One region of the Synechococcus sp. MEDNS5 genome, then DNA from elsewhere that is predicted to be linked to it. Evidence: predicted binding sites of a transcription regulator. Region 1 holds the regulator's gene; the other holds the start of a gene.
What was found. Region 1 encodes HrcA, which represses chaperone genes, less so after heat shock. Its sites were predicted from a motif close to TTAGCACTCNNNNNNNNNGAGTGCTAA; they were not measured.
Positions count from the first base shown of each region.

Region 2: a site for HrcA is predicted at 1,513-1,539, ahead of groES (co-chaperone GroES). Genes of this name have one in related genera too.

Region 1 is NZ_CP047952.1:2,179,561-2,188,910, forward strand. It holds gene SynMEDNS5_RS11760 (citrate synthase) at 1-683, opposite strand, end outside; gene SynMEDNS5_RS11765 (histidine phosphatase family protein) at 709-1,209, opposite strand; gene SynMEDNS5_RS11770 (DUF3352 domain-containing protein) at 1,187-2,818, opposite strand; gene SynMEDNS5_RS11775 (rhodanese-like domain-containing protein) at 2,895-3,245, shown strand; gene hrcA (heat-inducible transcriptional repressor HrcA) at 3,307-4,299, shown strand; gene SynMEDNS5_RS11785 (ABC transporter substrate-binding protein) at 4,342-5,523, shown strand; gene SynMEDNS5_RS11790 (hypothetical protein) at 5,547-6,770, opposite strand; gene trpB (tryptophan synthase subunit beta) at 6,816-8,066, opposite strand; gene SynMEDNS5_RS11800 (class I SAM-dependent methyltransferase) at 8,105-9,064, opposite strand; gene SynMEDNS5_RS11805 (translation initiation factor) at 9,103-9,350, shown strand, end outside.
Region 2 is NZ_CP047952.1:1,887,775-1,897,124, reverse strand. It holds gene atpD (F0F1 ATP synthase subunit beta) at 1-1,374, opposite strand, end outside; gene groES (co-chaperone GroES) at 1,592-1,903, shown strand; gene groL (chaperonin GroEL) at 1,957-3,591, shown strand; gene SynMEDNS5_RS10270 (MscL family protein) at 3,730-4,083, shown strand; gene secG (preprotein translocase subunit SecG) at 4,085-4,315, opposite strand; gene gpmI (2,3-bisphosphoglycerate-independent phosphoglycerate mutase) at 4,340-5,971, opposite strand; gene pyrR (bifunctional pyr operon transcriptional regulator/uracil phosphoribosyltransferase PyrR) at 6,122-6,682, shown strand; gene SynMEDNS5_RS10250 (ferredoxin-thioredoxin reductase variable chain) at 6,667-6,888, opposite strand; gene SynMEDNS5_RS10245 (hypothetical protein) at 6,919-7,764, opposite strand; gene SynMEDNS5_RS10240 (Hsp70 family protein) at 7,842-9,350, opposite strand, start outside.

The sequences.
Region 1 (9,350 bases):
GTTCCCACAGCTGAAGCGACCACGGCATAGGGATCGGTCAGCGTGCTGGCCGTCACCCTCGCACTGAACGTGCTGGCGTTCAGGCTGTGTTCCGCATGCAGGATCAGGCAACGGTCAAAGATCCTCGACGCCAGAGGGTCAGGCTCACGCTCCATGAGCATGTAGAGGAAGTTGGCCGAATAGGCCAGGTCATCCCGAGGTTGGATCGGATCCTGTCCTTTGCGGATCAGCTGAAAGGCCGCGACCATCGTGGGGATCTTGGCGATCAACCGCACCACGGCGTCATAGATGTATTGGGGGTCATCGATGGCGCGCCGGGAATAAAACAAGCCAAGCGAGGCCGCACTGGACTGCAGAGCATCCATCGGATGACCATCCGATGGAAAACACTTCATCATGTCGCGCACGCGGAAGCTCACCCTTCGGTGCATCTGCACTTCCTGCTCGAAATCCCTCAACTGCTGCGGGTTGGGCAATTCACCCCAGATCAGCAAGTAGGTGGTTTCCAAGAAACTGCAGTGAGACGCGAGAACATCAACGGGATAACCGCGATAGGAAAGCAGCCCCTTTTGCCCGTCGATGTCGCAGATTGACGACTGCGTTGCAGGAACCCCTTCCAAGCCAGGACGGAACACCAGACCGGTGCGCTCATGACGGATTTCAGCACTCTCGCTCCGACTCACCGTCTCCCCACAACTCAAAAGCAACTTAAACGGAGCTTGGGAGCAGGAGTCGCGGTTTAAGCAAAGCCTGGAGCTCTGCATGTCCGAAGGGATCGATGTGAAGGGCATCCCAGGAGAGATGGCAGAAGCCTGCTTTCCGCAAGCGCAGCCCCCCGGGTGCAGCCCCGATGAGTGCAGCGGCTATTCCGCTCAGATCGGGTTCATGGCCGACCAGGAGACATCGACCGTGAAGGGATCTCACTAAAGGCCTTGGATCACCCCCAGGCGCCAGGGTGGTCTCGATCCTCTTCACCGAAGCCAGACCTACCTGAACGGCCAAGTCGGCAGTCTCCACGGCCCGCCTGTAAGGACTGCAGAGCATCTGGTCGGCTTGATAACCAAGAGCCTTAAGGCGGTAAGCCACAGCAAGCGTGCGCTGCTCTCCGAGCACCGTCAGGGGGCGATCTGGATGGTCCTGCCCATGCTCCCGTTCAGCAGCGATGCCATGACGGAACAAGAAAAGATCAACCGAGACGGAGTCGGGCATGCAGGCGCAGGCTGCTCGCCTCCCCACTCTGACTCGACGTCTGATCTGGCGCTGCGACCAGAGTGAGACTCTGCACCGCAGGGCTCAGTGAACGTCCTCCCAGGCCCTGGAGAAGAATCCATGGACGCCACTGGGCGAGCCCATCCCGACTCGGATCGGCAGCAAGAGCGAGCTGTTGCGTGATCGGCGCCTTGGCCTGACTGCGCAGCTCCTGAAGTTGCTGCTTGAGACCGGTCGAATCGCCCCCAGTTCGACGCTGACGCAGTGCCTCAAGGGTCTGTCCCCACCAGTTCAAGCGAGAATCGTGTTCTAAAGCAACGGCCAGATCCGCCGTCAGCGACTCCTCACCATGGCGACGTTGACGCACCAGCCTGGTCCAGACCTCAAGCGATTGCCCATCGGCATCCAGCGTGGATCCCACGAGGCCATCCTGCTCAAGCTTGCTGCTCACGGCCTCCGATGGTGGTGAATCCGCGCGGGTCCCGAGAAGCCAACCCGCCTCACCCTTTTGGAGAAGCAGTGGGCCGGAGTCGAGAGCAACAACGGCCGCTGCTCCTTCCGCAGAGGCGGAGTCCAACGTCCGTTGCAGAACTGGAGCAATCCACTGCGCCAAGGGATTGCGGCTGTCGGGATTGATCAATGCCTGGGGCGCTGACAGCAGAGCTAGCGCCTGGGCATCCCCCCCTGCACCGGCAAGAAGTGCCTCAGCATCTGGACGTCCATCCGCCTCAGGAATCACCTCATCGCGAAAGCGAACCAAAGCACTTAGGTCAAGATCCGTCCCATGGGTGACCAGGCCAGCCACCAAACCGGAGAGATCACCACGGTCTGCGATCGCAGCCGGAACACCCAGCCAGCGCTTCATTGCGGCCGGACTTGCCGTAAGAAACGCCACACCCGAACCGAGTGATTTCAAATCGTTGGCAAGGTCTTCGTCACCTTGAAGGTGCAAACTTTCGAGCTGCGACACATCCAGGGCCTGCTCCAACACCCCTCGACCTGACGCCAAGAGCAGCAGGTCATCGTCGATCAGTGCCGTGGCAATCGGCTGGGGATCACGACCCAACAGGGCACCCCGACCACTGATCACGCCCATGCCCCGATACCGGGTGATCTGCAAGTCAGTCCCTGCCAGGCTGCGAGTTTGCCAAAAACGCTGCAGAAAACGTCTGGCTCCGTCGTCGTCCTGACTGGAGAGGGCCAGAACCCACCCCAAACCGCCCTGATCGCCAGCTTTGGAGCTGCTGTCATTCAGCACAGCAAAACTGACCTGCGGGCCGATCCAGTCCACCAGCTCGTCGTTGAAATTCAGCCCTGCCAAGGCGAACGCGCCATCACGGAGCTGGCGGGTGCTTTCATTCACGGCCTGCCTCTGACGCACCGGAGCGACAGCTCGGGCATAGGCCGGGATTCGAGACGGATCCACCAACCAATTCAAGGTGAGTTCAGCATCGCGGGGCATGAACCGTGCCGCCCGACTGAGTTCCAGCGGGCGATCAACGATCCGTAGCGGACTCTGTCTGGCCATCGCCCACCACACGCCAAGGGCAAGGGTGAGGAGCACCATGGCCGATGTGACAAGAGCGAGCAGGAACGAACGCCCCTTCATGGACAAGCGGTGAAGGACATCAGAGTCATCTTCATGCATCAAGGATGCATGGCCAGCCCAGAGCCAGACTGATGCGATGAACCAACGCACGCCTCAACCCCTGAAAGCCGTCGAGCTGGCGGCCTGGCTGGAGAGGGAACCTGAGTTGACCCTGGTCGACGTTCGTGAGCACAGAGAACTGACGATCGCTGCATTTCCTTACCCAGTGGAGCATTTGCCGTTAAGCGAAGCGGAGCAGTGGATGGATGCGATCGACCAGCGGCTGCCGGCTTCTCGGGTCGTGGTTGTGCTTTGCCATGCAGGGGTGCGCAGCTGGAACTTCGGATGTTGGCTGCTGGAACGCAATCCATCGCAGGAGGTCTGGAATCTGGAGGGTGGTATTGATGCCTGGAGCCTTGCTGTGGATTCCTCCGTACCCCGCTACTGAACGCGGTCGCGCTCCAAATCCAAGGAATCATCCGTACGATCAAACCATCTCATTGACTGCTGTGGAGCTCCTGCCCCGACGCCAACAGGAAGTGCTGCAGGCCACGGTCCATCACTACGTGGACACGATCGAGCCGGTGGGAAGCAAAACCCTTGTTCAGCGTTTTGGGCTCCAGGCAAGCTCAGCCACGGTTCGTTCGGCGATGGGAGCTCTTGAGCAAAAAGGGCTGCTGGTTCAGCCCCATCCATCCGCCGGTCGGATTCCCAGTCCGAGGGGATACCGCCACTACGTGGACTGTTTGCTGCCGAAGCCTGGAGCCGCCGTTCACCATCTCGAGCAGGAGCTCACCCAACTGAGCTTGCGCTGGGCAGCACTCGATGATCTGCTGCAGCAGCTGGCACGGCGTCTGACCGATTTCACGGGGCTGATGAGCCTGATCACCCTGCCGCAACCGACAGAACAGCGACTTCACGCGATCCGCCTGGTCCGTACAGACGAAAGGCTTTTGGTAATGCTGGTGGCTGATTCCAGCCAAACCCATCACCTCAATCTGCGTTTGCCCTATGGCTGTGCCCATCAGGTGGCAGCCCTCGAACGCTGGACCGATGACCAACTGCGTCAATCCGGACAGCTCGGCTGGGAGTCCTTACCCCAGCAGCTGCAAACCTGCGGTCAGGCGCTGAGGGAAGCCATCGAACACAAGGATCCCTTCATCAGCCCAAACGAGCAGAGCGCTCACGTTCACGGCGTTTCAAGACTGGTGGCACAGCCTGAATTCAGCGACAGCGCCAAAGTGCGCCCCCTCCTGGATCTGATGGATTGCAACCCAGCTGCCTTCATCCCCAGCGAGCCCTGTCGTGATCACTGGGTCTGGATCGGCGGGGAGCATCCTCACACCGCCTTGAGCGACTGTTCCGTGATCCAATCGAGCTACCGCAGCGGCGAAGGCTCTGTCGGGCAAGTTGCTCTGGTGGGCCCGATGCGCATGGCTTACGCCACGGCACGAGCAGCCGTTCAATGTGTCGCGAAACACCTCAACAATCTTCTGAGCTGAGTGACACACCCGAGGCAGCCATGCCACTTCCGTCAGGTCCTGATGTGGTCTGCAGGAATCACGATGCTGGCCTTGGGTCTTTGGGCTGGGACAACCTTCCATGCCAAACGATCAGCCTTGATCGCTCCGGAAGGAGACGTGAATCCAAACAAAAACATTGCGGTCGCAACATCAAATATTGAATTGCTGCAGAACGAGAATCCAAAGCCTTACGTTTTCGCTCAGTCACTCCCTTTAACAGGACCTGCTGCGCACCTGGGCAGGAGCTACAGCAGGGGAATTGATGCCGCGCTTCGCGAGATTAATCAGGCTGGCGGAATCAACGGACGTCCTGTGAAAATCTGGCGCTTGGATGACAAGTATGAACCCAACTTGACCATCGACAACACGGCACTGTTCACAAAGCAACCAGAAGTTCTGGGTCTCTTCGGGTATGTGGGTACTCCCACAACCAAAGCCATTCTCAACCAAGCGATCAAGGCCAGGCTTCCCATCATCGCGCCGATGACAGGGGCCAGCGCGCTACGACAGCCACAACAGGTCAATCTTGTGCACTACCGCTCGAGTTACGCCCAAGAAGCGAATCGCATCATCAACCATCTCATCAATGATGGATATGTGCGCATCGCCATTGCCTACCAGAACGACGCCTACGGGAAAGATGTCCTGACAAGTCTCAGAACAGCCTTACAACGCCATGGTCTCGAGCCAGCAAGCAGTGTGCCACTGCCTAGGAACTCTACCCGCATCAGAGCAGCTGCAATCAGTCTTTATCAGAGCGATCCAGACGCGCTCGTGGTGATTTCCACCAGTCAAACCATGAGTGCCGTCGTCTCCAGACTCCATCGCATGGGGAGCCATCCACAGTTGATGACTATTTCTTTCATCGGGACGAAAGCACTGTTCGACGATCTTCCTCAGAGCGCTTCCTATGGAATCGGCGTCACACAAGTTGTTCCTTTCCCTTGGGATCGTCGCCAACCCGATGTGAAGCGGTACCAAAAAGTGTTACAAAAACAAAGCGACCAGCCTGATTTTGATTTCGTCAGCCTTGAGGGTTTCCTTGCGACTGAATGGCTCATCAACGCACTGAAAAATCTAGGCCCTCAGCTCAATAGAGCATCACTGGTCAAGGAACTTAAACGCACATCACCCATCCAAAACGGCCAGGGCACTCGGAATGTGGATTTAGTGTTTCTTGGCAGTGGCCCTTGGGAACCCTAAGCTAGGGCCCATCCGGATACTCCTTAAGTCAACAACCAAGTTATCAGCGAAACTCCGACCAAAATCGAAAGCGAGAGCGAAGGCCAGATCTGTTCTAAAAACAACTCCCTACGCAACAACAATCTACGAAGATCAGGGTCTTGCACACTAGAGGATCGACGCTTGATGGCCTCGAGATAGAGCACCAAGCCAAAACTCATAAACGACGTTAGATACGCAACCACATACACAGAATCCATAAACGTAAGATAAGAAAGATCCGGCAGATTCGATTTATAGCCCTCCTGTAAAAATATCAACGTCAAAAGCACAGCGACGGGAATTTCAATTCGGAATTCAGTCAATACACGCGTAATCAAAACGACCGATGCCATAACAACGATCAACGGCTGAATCAAGGTCCAGAAGGCCGACCAACTCGATCGCTGATAAGAGGAGTCAAAAATAAGCTGACTAAATTCATTATCTTCAGCACTGAAACCGAGGCCCGAGGAAAAATGATGACGATACTCACCTATGGACCACCCTCTAGAGAGCCACCCAGGGAGAGACGAATACAGCCCTAAACCGCTATCGCGAAGATCAGGAATCAGTCGAAAATTTTCGAAGACCAAGTCGCCAAAAGGATCTTCTGCCTCAAGAACGACGGGAAGACTAACCGAATTAAACGGAAACTGGCGCAAATCCAAAGCATCAATATAAAACTGACCTGTATAAACAAATCCCTGGGAAAACAACCCTTTCCCAAGCTCACGCGACTCGCGAAGAGGTGTAATCGCAGTGGTTTCGGGATTGATATCGTTCTCGAAACTAATGACCTCCTCAATACTCAGCTCTAGCCCAGACAGGTAGTCTTGAAAAGCTTGATCCCACTGCATCCAAAGATAGCCCTTGCTTGAAAAAGCGGGAATCTCAAGATCAACGTCAAAATTATTTGTCACATATATACCCGCATATACCTTGTAAGGAGCTTTTTCCAGAAGCTCCGCATCCCGCTTCACCTCAAGACCCTGAAGCGGCTTACCTCGAGAGGCCACACCCGAAGCTTCATTCACAATATGCGGCGTACTTGTGAGGCGCAGAAGCTCTCTTGATTGAACAATGTCGGTCGATTCATAACCCAGGAATCGACCAAGCAAAATCATTGAGGTCGCCACCACAATGAGCAACAGAACGTTCCAACGTTTTTGACGTTGGTCTGGGAGCCGCGGCAGAAGAAGGCGCAGGCGGTTAACGATGCGCTTCATAAGCAATCCCCTTCAGAGACCAAGCTCAGAAAAGGCATGGCTGAATCAGAGGGCGTCTCCGAGGCGTTCCGCCACGGTATTGACGTCTTTGTCGCCGCGGCCTGAGCAGTTGATCACCAACTCAGTTCCGGGAGAGAGCGTGGGACAAAGCGTCTCCAGCCAGGCGAAGGCATGAGCCGTTTCCAGTGCGGGAATGATCCCTTCCAGACGACTCACGAGCTGCAAGGCTTCCAGCGCCTCGGCGTCAGTGACGGCACCGTATTCAGCTCGCCCGATTTCACGCAGGTAGCTGTGTTCAGGGCCGACACCTGGGTAGTCCAGACCAGCACTGATGGAATGGGCTTCCTGCACCTGACCGTCCTGGTCTTGCAAGAGGAGACTCATCGCCCCGTGCAGCACGCCTACCCGTCCTTCAGTGATGGTGGCGGCATGGCGTCCTGTCGCGACGCCGTCACCAGCGGCTTCCACGCCAATCAGACGCACATCGGTGCATTCAACAAAGGGGTGGAACAGTCCCATCGCATTCGATCCCCCGCCGACGCAGGCCATCAGCACATCAGGCAACCGTCCGAATGCCTCCCGGCACTGCTGCCGGGTTTCCTGGCCGATGACCGCGTGAAAGTCACGCACCAGCATTGGGTAGGGGTGGGGACCCGCCACGGACCCGAGGATGTAATGCGTGGTCTCCACATTGGTGACCCAGTCACGGATCGCCTCACTGGTGGCGTCCTTGAGGGTGGCCGTTCCTGCGGTGACAGGGTGCACGGTGGCGCCCAACAGACGCATGCGGAACACATTCAAGGACTGACGGCGCATGTCTTCGGCGCCCATGTACACCACGCACTCCAAACCGAAGCGGGCACAAACCGTGGCAGTGGCCACACCGTGCTGGCCAGCACCGGTTTCAGCGATCACCCGCTTCTTGCCCATGCGCAGAGCCAGAAGGGCCTGACCCAGCGCGTTGTTGATCTTATGGGCGCCGGTGTGATTGAGATCTTCCCGCTTCAGCCAGATGCGGGGGCCACCGTCGGCACGGCGGTAGTGCTCTGTGAGCCGTTCCGCCTCGTACAGCGGTGTGGCCCGACCGACGTAGTTCTTTAGGAGCCGATTGAGTTCCGCGGTGAACGCGGGATCCTTCCAGGCCTCAGCAGCCGCCACTTCCAGCTCGGCCAGTGCCGGCATCAGTGTTTCAGGTACGTACTGACCGCCGTAACGCCCAAAACGTCCGGCTGCCGCCGGACGCGAGCTAACGGCGAGATCAGAGGCAGAGGGTTTAGAAGGCAGGGTGCTGGTCACGAAAAAACGGACCGCGCGCGCGACCCTTGAGCGTTGACTCAGCGTAAGCAGGCGATCACGCGATGCCGTGGATCACAGGCCTTGATCCGTAGATCTCTGAAGCCTGCGGATTGCAAGGCTGCGGCCATATCAAGGCTGAAGTACTGCTCGATGTAAGGCTCCGTACTCTTCAACAACGTGGCGATCGCAGCAGGCAAACGCTGCAGAACCGACGACGCGGGGTCTTGATCCACCATCACAAGGGCACCCCCAGGTCGAAGCAACCTGAACGCCTCAGCGAGCACGGCATGAATGGCGTTCTGAGGCAGCTCATGGCACACAAACTGAAGACTGATCAGGTCGATCGAAGACGACTCCAGGCCTGTGTTCTCAGCAGCGGCATGCACCCAACCATCCACCACCCCCTCTTGATCTCGCACGCTGGCTACAGCGAGCATCTCGGGGGAAAGATCCAGACCGCGAGTGCACACCGATGACTCCTGTCGACTCTCGGCACGCAGATACAGCCAGCGGCTGAGGTGCTGGGTACTCACTCCCACAGAACACCCCAGATCCAAGGCCTGCTGCACTGGAGTGGTCAGCAATGGCTCCACCACCTGATGAATCGAATCCCGCAGACGGGTCTGGGCGATCAGGGGGGTCAGGGTCTCCTCGGGCCAGATGCGCAGAGCCATGGCATCAGTGGCTTGCTCAGCCTCCGTTGCGGCCTGCCAGCAGAGGTTGCCCTGCTCATAGGCATGGAATCGAACGCAGTAGTAGTCGGGCGGAACCAAGCCAGACGAGCTCACCCCCGACAGAAGCGAGCTCGCTTGATCACGCAGCGTCTTGCGGCGCTCCCTCCAGGGGATGCCGTTGCGTTCAGCCGTGCGGATGATCAGCTGACGAGCCTGAAAGAACAAGGGTCGTCGCAGCCAGCCAATGTTGATCAGCCGCTCAATCCACAGCCCAACACCCTGACTCGAATCAGCCCATTGCGGGGTGGATGCTGAATCATTCATCTCAGAGACGGCAGGATGGTGAGGGATCAGGGGGAACGATGCCGAAGGGAGGCTGGCAGGAATTCAGCAACATCGACAGTCTGCAGCGACCAATGGCAGCGTCGTCGGAGCCCACACCCAAGGCAGAGCAAAGGGTGCGGGTCCAGCCCACCCGGGGGGGCAAGGGTGGCAAGACCGTCACCGTGATCCGCGGACTGGATCTCGACCCTGCCGGCTTCAAATCCCTTCTCAAAAAGCTGAAAACCAGGATCGGCAGTGGCGGCACGGTGAAAGAAGATTTGATCGA
Region 2 (9,350 bases), 290 kb from region 1:
GAGCTCACCAGCGAGGATCTGGTTGAAACCGGAAATGGTTTCCTCCAGCTTCACGTAGACACCAGGCATGCCGGTGAAGATCTCAGCCACGAAGAATGGCTGGGAGAGGAATTTCTCAATCTTGCGCGCACGATCCACGATGCGGCGGTCATCTTCGGAGAGCTCGTCGAGACCCAGGATGGCAATGATGTCCTGAAGCTCCTTGTAACGCTGCAGTGTGGACTGCACGGAACGAGCCGTCTTGTAGTGCTCTTCACCCACGACTGCGGGCTGAAGCATGGTGCTGGTGGAATCGAGAGGATCCACAGCGGGGTAGATGCCTTTGGAGGCCAGGCCGCGACTCAACACGGTGGTGGCATCTAGGTGAGCAAAGGTGGTGGCAGGCGCCGGGTCGGTCAGGTCGTCAGCGGGAACATAGACCGCTTGAATCGAGGTAATGGAGCCCTCGAGCGTGGACGTGATGCGCTCTTGAAGTTCACCCACGTCGGTGCCAAGGGTGGGCTGGTAACCCACAGCTGACGGCATGCGGCCCAACAGTGCGGACACTTCAGATCCGGCTTGAACGAAGCGGAAGATGTTGTCTACAAACAGCAGCACGTCCTGCTTGTTCACATCGCGGAAGTGCTCAGCCATCGTCAGTGCAGAGAGGCCGACGCGCATCCGTGCACCGGGGGGCTCGTTCATCTGGCCGTAGCAGAGAGCCACTTTCGACTTGGACAGGTCTTCAGCATTGATCACACCGGAATCCTTGAATTCCTCGTAAAGATCGTTGCCCTCGCGGGTGCGCTCACCCACACCGCCAAACACGGACACACCGCCGTGCTCTTTGGCGATGTTGTTGATGAGTTCCTGAATCAGAACGGTCTTACCCACGCCGGCACCGCCGAACAGGCCGACCTTGCCCCCCTGGCGATAAGGAGCAAGGAGGTCGATCACCTTGATGCCGGTTTCGAAAACCTTCGGCTTGGTTTCCAGCTCAGTGAGCTTGGGGGCTGAACGGTGGATCGGTGCCGTTGCAGAGGCGTTCACAGGGCCCTGTTCGTCAACAGGTTCGCCCAGAACATTGAAGATGCGGCCGAGGGTGGCTTCACCCACAGGCACACTGATCGGAGCGCCTGTATCGAGCGCTTCCATACCGCGAACCAGGCCGTCAGTGCCGCTCATCGCGACGGCACGAACGCGATGGTCACCCAGCAGCTGCTGAACTTCTGCGGTGAGGGCGACAGGCTGACCAGCCGTGTTGGTTCCCTCGATCCGAAGTGCGTTGAGAATCTTGGGCAGCTTGCCGGCGGGGAATTCCACGTCCAGAACCGGGCCAATAACTTGGCGAACAACGCCCTTGGTACCGGCGGAGGCGGGAGCAGCAGCGGCCATAGGAAAGGAGGTGTGTGAGGGACGCGACAAGCGCACCCTTCTCGAGCGGCGCAACGATACCACCGCCGTGAGCGCCACCAAAGGGTTCGGTCACCCGCACGCTCAATTCATGGTCTGAGGGTGGTGAGCACGCATAGGTTGGCAATCAGTGACCTTGAGTGCCAGCTCGGGTCGCTTTCGCGCTTCGGCGCCCTGTCCCTGCTCCCGCAAGTCCCCCATGGCAGCTGTTTCTCTCAGCGTCTCCACCGTCAAGCCCCTCGGCGATCGCGTCTTCGTCAAGGTCTCCGAATCCGAGGAAAAGACCGCTGGCGGCATCCTTCTCCCCGACACCGCCAAGGAAAAGCCCCAGGTGGGTGAGGTGGTTCAGGTCGGCCCCGGCAAGCCCAACGAAGACGGCTCCCGTCAGGCTCCAGAAGTCGGAGTCGGCGACAAGGTTCTCTACAGCAAGTACGCCGGAACCGACATCAAACTCGGCAGTGACGAGTACGTGCTTCTGTCCGAGAAGGACATCCTCGCTGTCGTCAACTGAGACAGCACCGCTTCGGCTGAACATCACTCCATCTCTTCTGAACATCGCCTCCCATGGCTAAGCGCATCATTTACAACGAGAACGCCCGCCGCGCTCTCGAGAAAGGCATCGACATCCTTGCTGAATCTGTTGCCGTCACCCTCGGCCCCAAGGGTCGCAACGTGGTGCTGGAAAAGAAGTTCGGCGCTCCTCAGATCATCAATGACGGCGTCACCATCGCTAAAGAGATCGAGCTCGAGGATCACATCGAGAACACTGGTGTTGCCCTGATCCGTCAGGCCGCCTCCAAAACCAACGATGCCGCTGGTGACGGCACCACCACCGCCACTGTCCTGGCTCACGCCATGGTGAAGGCGGGTCTGCGCAACGTGGCTGCCGGCGCCAATGCCATCACGCTCAAGAAAGGCATTGATAAGGCTTCCGATTTCCTCGTTGCCGAGATCAAGAACAAGGCCAACCCGATCAGCGACAGCAACGCCATCGCTCAGGTGGGCACCATCTCCGCTGGCAACGATGAGGAAGTGGGTCGGATGATCGCCGACGCCATGGACAAGGTCGGTAAGGAAGGCGTGATTTCCCTCGAGGAAGGCAAGTCGATGACCACCGAACTGGAGGTCACCGAAGGCATGCGTTTCGACAAGGGCTACATCTCCCCTTACTTCGCCACCGACACCGAGCGCATGGAAGCGGTGCTGGATGAGCCCTACATCCTGCTCACCGATAAAAAGATCGGTCTGGTGCAGGATCTCGTTCCCGTGCTGGAACAGATTGCCCGCACCGGCAAGCCTCTGCTGATCATCGCTGAGGACATCGAGAAGGAAGCTCTGGCCACCCTGGTGGTGAACCGTCTTCGTGGTGTGCTGAACGTGGCGGCTGTCAAGGCTCCTGGCTTCGGTGACCGCCGTAAAGCCATGCTCGAAGACATGGCTGTACTGACCAACGGACAGCTGATCACTGAGGACGCCGGTCTCAAGCTCGAAAATGCCAAGATCGAAATGCTGGGCACTGCCCGCCGCGTGACGATCAACAAGGACACCACCACGATCGTTGCCGAGGGCAATGAAGTGGCTGTGCAGGCGCGCTGCGAGCAGATCAAGAAGCAGATGGACGAAACCGAGTCCACCTACGACAAGGAGAAGCTGCAGGAGCGTTTGGCCAAGCTTGCTGGCGGTGTCGCTGTGGTGAAGGTGGGTGCAGCCACCGAAACCGAGATGAAGGACAAGAAGCTTCGCCTCGAGGACGCCATCAATGCCACCAAGGCTGCTGTTGAAGAGGGCATCGTTCCTGGCGGCGGCACCACCCTGGCTCATCTGGCCCCCACCCTTGAGCAGTGGGCTTCGTCCACGCTCACCGGAGAGGAACTGATCGGTGCCAACATCGTGGCTGCGGCTCTGACCGCTCCACTGATGCGCATCGCTGAGAACGCCGGTGTCAATGGTGCTGTTGTTGCCGAAAACGTGAAGGCCAAGTCCTTCAACGAGGGCTACAACGCTGCCAATGGTGAGTACGTCGACATGCTCGCTGCTGGCATCGTCGATCCCGCCAAAGTGACCCGTTCCGGTCTGCAAAACGCGGCATCCATTGCTGGCATGGTGCTCACCACCGAGTGCATCGTGGCGGATCTTCCCGAGAAGAAGGAAGCAGCACCTGCTGGCGGCGGCATGGGCGGCGGCGATTTCGACTACTGATCAGCACGCATCAGTTGCGTCGATCGCAATCGACTCTGGTCAATCTCAAGACCCCTGCTTCGGCGGGGGTCTTTTTGTGGATACCTGCAAGCTTTAATGGCAGACAGCTGTTGGCTTGTAATGATTCTGCGTCGTTGGTTGCGCGAATTCACTGAGTTCTTCTTTCAAAAAGGCAATGCCCTCAATCTGGCCATCGCTGTGGTGGTTGGCACGCAGTTCCAACAGATTGTGGATGCCATCAGCAAGGATCTGTTGATGCCTCTCCTCAACCCTCTGGTGCGTGGAGGGGACTGGCAAAACCTCGTGATTCCTTATTACGGAGGAAACTTGGCGATCGGGAAGATTCTCGATGTCATGCTCAACTCCCTGATTGTTGGTTGGGCACTGTTCTTCATCATCAAAGCCATCAACCGATCACAACGCACCCTTGAGAGTGGCGTGAAGACGATCAAACACTCGGTTAAGCCGATGCAGGACAACGACGGGGACTGACTTACTTCAGCCAGCCAGCGCTGAGGATGATCGCGAGGGTGAGAAAGACCGCCAACGTGGTCCAGGTGATGCGGTTCAGTGTTGCCTCAGCGCTACTTGAGCTGGTGAACGTTGAACTGCCACTGGCGGCCAGTCCTCCCATGCCGTCGCCCTTGGGGCTGTGGAGAAGGACAAACAGAATCAGCAGAAGGCCGCTGCCGATCCAGATCCAGGAAAGAACGGTTGTAATCATCAGCTGATCCTATGGCGGGCCGGGTCAAACAGGCTGGGGCAATCTGGCGCTGGACGGGGCTGCCGTGTCAATCGCTTCGATCAAGCTGTGACCAGTCATGGCGGCAGGTTTCTCGAGGCCAAGCAGCTGCAGCAAGGTTGGGGCGATGTCTGCAAGCCCCCCTTCATCGCGCAAGCGCAGGGCATTGCCCATGCCAACCATCTTGCGCTTTTCACCCTCCACAAGAATCACCGGCACTGGATTGGTGGTGTGCGCTGTCCAGGCCTCTCCGTCCTCACCGCGCATGCACTCAGCGTTGCCGTGGTCTGCGGTGATCATCAAGGTGCCGCCCATGCGTCCCACCGCATCGAGCAGGCGACCGATGCAGTGGTCCACCTTCTGGATCGCTTCGGTGGCTGCCTCCATGACTCCCGTGTGGCCCACCATGTCGGGATTGGCGTAATTAATCACCACCAGGGAATAGATCCCCTTTTCGATGGCGGCGATGCAGCTGTCCGTGAGGGTGTCCGCCGCCATGGCTGGGGCTTGGTCATAGGTGGCAACACGGGGAGATGGAACCAGATGTCGGTCTTCTCCCGCGAGGGGCTGCTCTATACCGCCATTCATGAAATAGGTCACGTGGGGGTATTTCTCGGTTTCCGCCGTGCGGTACTGCTTCAGTCCCTCGGCAGCCACCACCTGGCCGAGGAGGTCGTCGAGGGATTCGGGGGGGAAGGCGACCTCCACGGGCAGTCCGCTCTCGTACTGCGTAAAGGTCACGACATCCAGTTTCGGATGGTGCGGACGCGGAAATCCCTCGAAACCATCAAGGGTGAGACTCTGGATGATCTGGCGTGCGCGGTCCGGACGGAAATTGAAAACGAGCAGGGCATCACCGTCTTGGAGGTGGCTGCTGCTCAGCCGGGTGGGCTCTAGAAATTCATCGGTGGTTCCAGCGGCGTAACTGGCTTCGAGAACCGCGGTGGGGGTGCTGCTGCCGCAGGGATACGCAGGGTCTGTGAGCAGGGCGTAGGCGCGTGAGGTTCGTTCCCAGCGCTGGTCGCGGTCCATGGCCCAGTAGCGGCCGCACAGGCTGGCGATCTCACCCACACCGCTGGAGCGGATGGCTTCTTCGATCGTGTGGACGAAGCGCGGTGCACTCTGGGTGGGTGTGTCCCTCCCATCGGTGATCGCGTGAATGGCCACGGTCTGGATGCCTTCCGCTGCGGCCCAGTGCAGAAGTCCACAGAGGTGATCAACGTGGCTGTGCACCCCGCCATCGGAGCAGAGCCCAAGGAGGTGCAGGGTCCGGCCGCTCTCACGTAGACGCGCAGCCAGCCTGCTGAGCGTCGACACCCCGGGGAGCTGATTCCCGCGCACAGTGTCTCCAATACGAACCAATTCCTGGCGAATGATGCGTCCTGCGCCGATGGTCAGATGGCCGACCTCTGAATTCCCCATTTGCCCGTCTGGGAGTCCCACGTGGGAGCCGCTGGCGTGGATCAAGGTGTTCGGATAGGCATGCCTCAAGGCATCCATCACCGGGGTATCAGCGGATCGGATGGCGTTGAAGTCGCTGCCGTCACGATCACCCCATCCATCCAGGATCGCCAGCACCACAGGCGCCACCGACGACCTCTGCTTGGGATGTCCATCCTCGCGATCAACCGGGTTCACGCAGCGTTTCTCCCTTCTTAAGGACTTCTCCAGAATCACAAGCTACCTCCGCATCCCTCCTGAGGCGAATCCGCTGCAGCTGAATGGTCAGCTTTCTCGGACGCTTCGCCGCCCAAAACACATACACTCAGCCTCACAGACATTGAATCCATGGGATCGGGCGCCCAGGATGAACGGGTCGAGATTCTCTCGTCCGATGAACTGAGAAGAACGTTGATGCGCCTCGCTTCTCAAGTGCTTGAGAGGGTTGGCGGGCTTGATGATCTCGTCCTGCTTGGAATCCCGACGCGTGGCGTGCAGCTGGCCTCGGTTCTGGCGCGCTCACTGGAAGAGCAGGCCGGCCGCCCAGTGGCCCGAGGAACCCTTGATCCGACCTTTCACAGGGACGATCTCGAGCGCGTGGCGATGCGACCGGTGAAAGGCACCGACCTGCCGGTGGGAGTTGAGGGGCGTGACGTGGTGCTTGTGGACGATGTGATTTTTACCGGTCGTACGGTGAGGGCCGCCCTTGAAGCCATTCAGGCCTGGGGACGTCCCCGCAGAGTTCTGCTGCTGGTGATGGTGGATCGAGGCCATCGAGAACTGCCCATCCAGCCAGATTTCTGCGGGCGAATGGTTCCAACGCGTCGCAGTGAAACCATCGAACTGCGTCTGCTGGACGTGGATGGTGAAGAGGGGGTGTTTCTGCGCAGAACTCAGGACGAAGCCTGAAGTTCATCACTGCGGAAATGCGCCTTGTAGCGACCGAAGGCCACGATCACCGGAAGGGTCGGGCTGATCGGGCGCCCTTTCCACTCCGTCAGCACAGTCACCACCTCTCCCTCACTGCCCTGGAGATCGAAGGATGTGCCTCGATGTTCCGGATGGTTGTAGACCACCACTGATGAGGCGACGACGACCTTGTCACCAGGCTGCATGAAATCACGAGTCCAATGGGGCGAATTGTCTCATGGCCCCTTCGCTTTGCAGAGGCTTTCAGGCCCCTCTTCCACCAGGACACCACCAAGATCCGAGCACCCTGCAACGAAAGCGCTCCAAGGATCCATGCCTTCGCCAATGCGCTGTTCAACGGCATTGTTCAATTGCTCCGTGTCCACGGTGTGATCAGGGAGATCACCGTGACTGGTGTGGCTTTGCTGGTCGCGAAGGTTCTTGATAGCGGTTTCGATCTGACGTCGAAGCGGCAGGGCATGGCGTTGCCACCAGGGATGGTCTAGTTGGTTCAGCACACTCAAGGCTTCCCACCACTGCTGGCGCTGTACGCGCTCCTGTAGGCGCTCGTGATCGACGCGATTGCGGTTCCAGGTTTCTTTCAAGCTGTCGCTGAGTTGGCTCCCCGTGCGTTGCCCCCTGGTTTCAAGGGGAGACAGCGTGGCCAACGCTGCGTCGAGATCTCCAGCACGGAACTGGTCCAGTGCCTTGTCGCGCACCTCAGAGCGCCAATCCTGCAGCCGCTGGCGATCGCTGATTTGCTCCGCTTCACTGCCGACTGCCGAATTCACGAGCTGAGTTTGCAGTTCCAGCGCTCTGGTCGTGTCTCCGGCTTCCCAGGTGCGCTGGGCCTGGCGGCGTCTGCAGAAAGCCTGCTCCAGAGGAGCTTCTTTCCCTAGCCAACGCAGGGCGGCCAGCTGCTCTCCGTAGCGAAGGCACGCGTCCAGGTCGCCAGCGTCAGCTGCATCCTCAAGGCGTTTGGGCAGCTGCTGCTCCCACAAGTAGGCGGCTCCGCAAAGAGCAACCACACCACCCAGCGTGGCGATCAGCCAGAAGCGGGGAAGAGGGCGTCGAAGCGCCAAGGAAGGAACTTTTGTTAAGGGAAGTCTATTGCTAACTGGTTCTGATGACGCCGTATACGCCCTTGAAGACAGACCGTTTACCGCACGGTCCCGAGGCTGACTCTCTCCAGGCGTGAACCGTTCCGAAGGTCTTCGCCCTCCATGATCAGCTCTGCAAGTTCATCAAGGTGAAAGTGCAGTTTCAGGCAATCCTCTCCCGGCTGACCCGGTGGATTGAGCATGAGCTTGAAGCAGGGCGAAGGACGCTCCTTCACCTCTGCTGCGTTGGGATTACGTTCGATCACTTGCGGAAGTCCATCGATGAGTCTCACCTCATGGCGAGCCTCGAGCTCAGGCTCGCCAAGGACGAACTCAATGGTGGTTTGCTCTACCGCACTGGCACTCAGCACCAGCTCAAAAGGTTGGCTTGATGGCCAGGGCTGTCCGGCTACAAAGAGTGGATGCCAGTGATGTCGGTTGCTGCGGCGGTCCCAGCAGCGCAACGAAATGCCCCGTTGCAGAAGATCGAGAATCCGAACTCCAGGTGTGAGGCTGAGGGCACCGCAGGCGACGGCTTCCATCGGAGGCGGTGTGCGCAGAGGAACTGGACTCATGAAGCTGGTGAGCCACGCGCGCAACTGGGGAAGATGAGCGCCTCCACCCACCATCACAACAGCGTTGAGGTCGCTGCGGCGACAGCCGTGAACCTCGGCAGACCGCAGGGTCTGGTTGAGAAGCTCTTCCAGAAGCTGGAACAGTCCCCGTTCCTCCAACAGCTGAGTGAAGCGTTTGCGGTTCATCCGCAAGGTTGTGGGTGTTGTCATTTCCGGACTACTGGCCAGTTCCGTCAGTTCTTGTTCATCGTTGATTTCGGTGTTTGAAAGCCGGCATTTGAGCCGCTCGGCCGCATCGAGAAGAGCGGTGTATCCATCGCCCTCCGATGGGAGGCCTTGCGGCTGGAGCGCGTCAAGGATCCATCGGTCCAGATCTCTCCCCCCTAGCGCGATCCCTGTTTTTCCAAGAACGCGCGCCTGGCGGAGGGCCTGGCGACTTTTTGTGAGGTTTCGGCTCTGGAAGCGCAGCAGCTGCGCCAGAGGTGCGGCGCGTCCTTCGCCTCCCTCTAGAGCCACAAGGGACAGATCAAGCGTGCCTCCGCCGAGGTCAACAACCAGCAATTTCGATCCAGCCGGTAACCCCGCACCAAGCGCAGCGGCCGTGGGTTCATCCACCAGGGCGATTTCAGGAATCTGCAGCGACTCACAGGCTTCCAGAAGCCACTGGCGGTAGGCCGATCCAGTCTCCACCGGTGCGGTGAGCACGAGGCGCTCAATGGTTAGATCCTGGGGAATTCGCTTCCAGATTTCCTGAAGCAAGCGAGCCCCCGCCTGATCAGGACTGAGCAGTTGACGCCATGGCGAGGGGATGGGAAGGCCGATCCAACGCTTGAAGTCACGGTGAAGCTGGGGGAGATCACGGTCGCCGAGACCGCTTTCCAGCACCTGGCGGCCCACCAGAACGCTGGGAGAGTTTCGATCATCAAGCCAAAGCATCGAGGGCACCTCTCCCTCTTTCCGGCTGATCGGCGCGAGGTCAATCAGCTTGATGCG